2 linked regions of the Neobacillus sp. PS2-9 genome follow. The main gene of each other region encodes a partner of the protein of the gene in region 2 in a complex. Links are inferred from orthologs where the notes say so. Each region holds a gene or a part of one and is shown on either strand. Other genes may lie near its edges.

Region 1 (2,888 bases), 2.1 Mb from region 2 along the record:
AGGATATCGAAAAGCACTTCGTCTCATGAAACAGGCTGATAAATTTAAACGGCCAATTATCTGTTTTATTGATACGAAGGGAGCATATCCAGGTAAGGCTGCAGAAGAACGTGGCCAAAGTGAAGCCATTGCACGAAATTTATTTGAAATGGCGGGTCTTAGAGTTCCTGTGATTTGTATTGTTATTGGAGAAGGCGGAAGTGGCGGTGCTCTTGCACTTGGAGTGGGTAACCGAATCTATATGCTGGAAAACTCTACCTACTCCGTTATTTCCCCAGAAGGAGCGGCAGCTATTCTATGGAAGGATGCATCCTTAGCTAAAAATGCTGCAGAAACAATGAAAATCACAGCTCCTGATTTGAAGGAACTGGGAGTAATCGATGATATTATCTCTGAAATTAAAGGCGGCGCACATAAGGATGTTAAACAGCAATCAGAAGAAATTGAAAAATGTCTGATGTCTTCACTTAAACAACTTCTTAAACTATCAGAGGATGAATTAATTGCCGACCGATATAACCGTTTTAGGACAATTGGCGAATACACAATAGTTAATGATTACATTGGTGCTAAATAAAAAATCGTGCTCCTAGGGGGCACGATTTTTTCACGTTCACATATTGTTCAAGGAAATTCCAATGATGACGCTTTCAATTGTGAATAAAACGCTTCCAGTTTACTAATTATTCCGTCTATTATATTTACTACTATGAATCGGTTGTTATGGTGATTTCTTCGTGTTATTTTATAAATATTCGTAGGTTTTATGTTAATAATAAAGGAAGTACATCCTGAGATAATTTAATGTTATTAACATTCGTATAATGAGGGTTTCTTAATCAATGATTGAGGTGATAGGTGTGAAAAGAATTGGGGTATTAACGAGCGGTGGAGATTCACCAGGAATGAATCCGGCCATCCGTGCCGTTGTGCGGAAAGCAATTTATCATAATGTAGAGGTTTACGGTATTTATGGCGGTTATGCAGGATTAATTTCTGGTAATATAAAGAAGCTTGAGCTAGGTTCTGTTGGTGATATCATTCATCGTGGCGGTACCATGCTGCATTCAGCGCGCTGTTTAGAATTTAAAACAAAAGAAGGACAGCAGCAAGGAATTGAACAAATGAAAGCTCTTGGAATTGAAGGGCTTGTAGTTATCGGTGGGGATGGTTCCTATCGTGGAGCAAAGGCATTAACAGAACAAGGTTTTCCTTGTGTTGGTGTACCCGGCACGATTGATAACGATATTCCAGGTACAGAGCTTACGATTGGCTTTGATACCGCCTTAAATACAGTAATCGATGCAGTAGACAAAATTCGTGATACCGCTACCTCTCATGAAAGAACGTTTGTAATCGAAGTAATGGGACGCGATGCGGGTGATATTGCTTTATGGGCGGGTCTTGCTGGTGGAGCAGAAACCATCTTAATTCCTGAAGAAAACTATGAAATGAATGAAATTGCCGAAAGACTTCGCAAAGGGCAAGAGCGTGGTAAAAAGCATAGTATCATCATTGTGGCTGAAGGAGTCTGCAGTGGAGTTGAATTCGCTAAGCAGCTGTCAGAAGCAACAAACTTTGATACAAGAGTTTCTGTGTTAGGCCATATCCAGCGTGGTGGTTCTCCAACTGCAGCTGACCGAGTACTTGCCAGCCGATTAGGTGCAAGGGCAGTAGAACTATTAATCGAAGGAAAAGGCGGCCGTGCAGTAGGTATTGAAAAGAATCAGCTTGTTGATTATGACATCATTGAAGCTTTAGGTAGAAAACATACATTAGATCTTGAACTGTTCAAGTTGTCCAAGGAATTATCAATTTAAAGAATAGCGTTTGTCTTTTCTAAAATGGGAGGAAATATAGCATGCTACGAAAAACAAAAATCGTTTGTACGATTGGTCCTGCTAGTGAAAGTGTTGAAAAGTTAACTCAATTAATAAATTCGGGGATGAACGTTGCTCGTTTGAACTTTTCTCACGGTGATTTTGAAGAGCATGGTGCTCGAATCAGAAATATTCGTGAAGCAGCAAAAGCAACGGGTAAAACAGTAGCGATTCTACTTGATACAAAAGGTCCGGAAATCCGCACAAACAATATGGTAAACGGTGCAATTGAGCTTAAGGCTGGAGAAAATGTGATTGTTTCTATGACAGAAGTCGAAGGAACAGCTGAGAAGTTCTCTGTTACATATCAAGGTTTAATTGAAGATGTACATGTTGGTTCAAAGATACTCTTAGATGACGGCTTAATCGGTCTTGAAGTAACGGAAGTGAATAAAGCCGCAAATGAAATCTATACAAAGATTTTAAACAGCGGAACATTAAAAAATAAAAAAGGTGTAAATGTTCCTGGTGTGTCAGTGAACCTTCCAGGAATCACTGAGAAGGATACTAAAGATATCATGTTCGGTATTGAACAAGGAATTGATTTCATCGCTGCTTCCTTCGTCCGCCGTGCAAAAGATGTCTTAGAAATCCGTCAACTTTTAGAGGAAAACAATGCAACACATATCCATATTATCCCTAAAATTGAAAACCAAGAAGGTGTTGACAACATCGATGAAATCCTTGAGATTTCTGATGGCTTGATGGTTGCACGTGGTGACCTTGGCGTGGAAATTCCTGCTGAAGAGGTTCCTCTTGTTCAAAAAATGTTAATTAAGAAATGTAATGCCCTTGGTAAACCAGTTATTACTGCAACACAAATGCTTGATTCCATGCAGCGTAATCCAAGACCTACGCGTGCAGAAGCTAGTGACGTAGCCAATGCTATTTTTGATGGTACTGACGCAATCATGCTTTCAGGTGAAACAGCTGCTGGTATTTATCCTGTAGAAGCAGTTCAGACTATGCATAATATTGCTTCAAGAGCGGAGCAGGCATTAGATCATA
Region 2 (2,915 bases):
TGCCATCGTACGGGCCTGTCATGCCCACATCTGATAGATACCCAGTCCCAGCAGGCAGAATACGGCTATCAGCTGTTTGGACGTGTGTGTGAGTTCCAACAACTGCTGATACTCTTCCATCTAAGTACCACCCCATGGCTTGTTTTTCACTCGTCACTTCTGCATGGAAATCAACAAAGATAAATGGGGTTCTTTCCCTTGCTTTTTCAACTAACTCATCAGCTTTTTTAAAGGGACAATCTAATGGTGCCATAAAGGTTCTTCCTTGGAGGTTAATGACTGCAATCTCAAACTCATTAACTTTAAAAAATGCCATCCCTTGCCCCGGTGTACCTTCTGGAAAATTCGCTGGCCTTACCATATTTTTTGCTGAACCGATAAACTCAAAAATTTCTCGATTATCCCAAGCATGGTTACCAAGCGTAACTGCCTGTGCGCCATACCCTAAAAATTCACGATAGATTTTTTCTGTAATCCCCTTGCCTCCGGCAGCATTTTCCCCATTAATAATGGTAAAGGTAGGCCGGAATTTCTCTTTTAGTTTTGGTAAATATTCCTTAACCATGTCCCGACCTGGTGAGCCGACCACATCTCCGATAAAAAGTAAATTCATTATTTTTCCTTTCGTCAATAAGTAATTGTAGTTGTTTCAATTGTATCACAATCAAAAATAATTTAATCACCAGTTTTACCCAATAAATAAAGCGGTGCAAATGCACCGCTTTATTTTGCGTATTCTACAGCTCGTGTTTCACGAATAACTGTGACTTTAATATGGCCAGGGTAATCTAGCTCTTCTTCAATTCGCTTACGAATATCTCGTGCTAATCGATGAGCAGCAAGATCATCAACTGCATCTGGTCTTACAATAATACGTACTTCACGACCAGCCTGTATCGCAAAGGATTTCTCAACTCCCTCATAGGATTCAGAAATCTCCTCCAGCTTCTCTAGGCGGCGGATATAGTTTTCAAGAGTTTCACTACGAGCACCTGGTCTAGCAGCTGACAATGCATCTGCAGCGGCAACCAATACGGCGATAATGGATGTTGGCTCTGTATCACCATGGTGTGACGCAATACTGTTAATAACAACTGGATGTTCTTTGTATTTGGTTGCCAGTTCAACCCCAATTTCTACATGGCTACCTTCCACTTCATGGTCAATTGCTTTACCAATATCGTGAAGCAATCCTGCACGACGAGCTAGAGTTTCATCTTGTCCAAGCTCAGCAGCAAGTAAACCAGAAAGCTGTGCCACTTCCATTGAATGCTTTAATACGTTTTGACCGTAGCTTGTACGGAACTTTAAGCGACCAAGAATTTTAATAAGATCTGGATGGAGTCCATGCACACCCACTTCAAAAGTGGTCTGCTCACCGACTTCACGAATATACTCATCCACTTCGCGACGAGATTTTTCTACCATTTCCTCAATACGTGCAGGATGGATTCGGCCATCTTGAACTAGTTTTTCTAGTGCTAAGCGGGCTGTCTCTCGACGAATAGGATCAAAGCCTGATAGAATAACAGCTTCAGGAGTATCATCAATAATCAAATCAATTCCCGTTAATGTTTCAAGTGTACGGATATTTCGTCCTTCACGGCCAATAATCCGGCCCTTCATTTCGTCATTTGGAAGGTTAACGACTGATACAGTCGTCTCCGCAACATGGTCAGCAGCGCAACGTTGGATTGCTAGCGAAAGAATTTCCTTCGCTTTCTTATCAGCTTCCTCTTTTGCACGATTTTCGCTTTCCTTAATCATTATTGCAGTGTCGTAGACAAGTTCCTGCTCCATCTTGTCAATAATGATCGCTTTAGCTTCCTCACGAGTTAAGCTCGAAATCCGTTCGAGTTCAGTTTGTTGTGTTCTTACCAACTCGTCCACTTTGCTTTCCATCTCTTCAATATGCTGTTGTCTTTGGTTTAGAGAATCATCCTTCTTTTCTAAAAGATTTTCACGCTTGTTTAACGTTTCCTCTTTTCGATCTAAATTCTCTTCTCTTTGCAGTAAACGGTTTTCTTGTTTTTGCATTTCATTTCTTCGTTCACGAACCTCACGCTCTGCTTCTGTTCGAAGCTTGTGAATTTCATCCTTTGCTTCCAGCAAAGCTTCTTTTTTCAATGAATCAGCATCACGTTTAGCATCTTCAAGAATCTGCTCAGCAGCATTCTTTGCACCAGCTACTTTTGCTTCAGCAATGGATTTATGAACAAAATAGCCAACAACGGCACCGACGATAAGGCCAAGCAAAATGGAGATGATAGTAATTAGGTCCATCGTTACACCTCCTCTTGCTATGAACTTTTGTTACATTTTTTTAAGTGTCGGCATGTACATTGTTTAGACTCAACATACAGCAAGCACCAGGGCTTTTCAAATTGTAATATTACCAAAAATGTAAAATATACATGTTAATTGTAAAGCTGTGAATATTCATTGTCAAGGCTTAGTCCACTAGGCTTTTTTAAATATTTAGAATTCGTCATCAACTAATACTAGAATGAACAGTGTACTAAGTGAATTATTATTAACTTCTTTTCATAAAAATACAGATGTTATCAAAAAAGCAAAACCCAAAAGGGGCTTTGCTTTATTAATTATCTAGTAAATTAAATTCCTCTTCTTCTTCAACTTCCGTCACGAACTTTTCACCATCTAAGCCGTAGTGCTCACGGATTTTTTGTTGAATTTCAAGACGGACATCAGGGTTTTCTTTTAAGAAAAGCTTAGCATTTTCACGGCCCTGACCTAGTCTTTCATCATTATAGGAATACCATGAACCGCTCTTCTGAACGATATCTAGTTCGGAGCCTAAATCGATGATTTCGCCCTCTTTAGAAATACCTTCTCCATACATAATGTCTACTTCTGCCGTACGGAAAGGAGGAGCAACTTTATTCTTAACAATC

Evidence for each region.
Region 1: rny (region 2) and pfkA share a complex: the UniProt entries of both Bacillus subtilis proteins name them as parts of the possible RNA degradosome complex. The link is inferred for Neobacillus sp. PS2-9 from one-to-one orthologs.

The regions. Positions count from the first base shown.
Region 1 is NZ_CP133269.1:1,395,648-1,398,535, forward strand. What follows is about bases 1-2,840. They hold pfkA (6-phosphofructokinase), read left to right. Parts: upstream 1-860; coding sequence 861-1,820; downstream 1,821-2,840. Other genes in these bases: accA (acetyl-CoA carboxylase carboxyl transferase subunit alpha), read left to right, coding at 1-577; pyk (pyruvate kinase), read left to right, coding at 1,862-2,840. Also shown: more of pyk, read left to right, coding at 2,841-2,888. UniProt on the Bacillus subtilis protein: Catalyzes the phosphorylation of D-fructose 6-phosphate to fructose 1,6-bisphosphate by ATP, the first committing step of glycolysis.
Region 2 is NZ_CP133269.1:3,512,438-3,515,352, forward strand. What follows is about bases 4-2,870. They hold rny (ribonuclease Y), read right to left. Parts: upstream 2,284-2,870; coding sequence 724-2,283; downstream 4-723. Other genes in these bases: RCG25_RS17675 (TIGR00282 family metallophosphoesterase), read right to left, coding at 4-613; recA (recombinase RecA), read right to left, coding at 2,600-2,870. Also shown: more of RCG25_RS17675, read right to left, coding at 1-3; more of recA, read right to left, coding at 2,871-2,915. UniProt on the Bacillus subtilis protein: Endoribonuclease that initiates mRNA decay. Initiates the decay of all SAM-dependent riboswitches, such as yitJ riboswitch. Involved in processing of the gapA operon mRNA, it cleaves between cggR and gapA.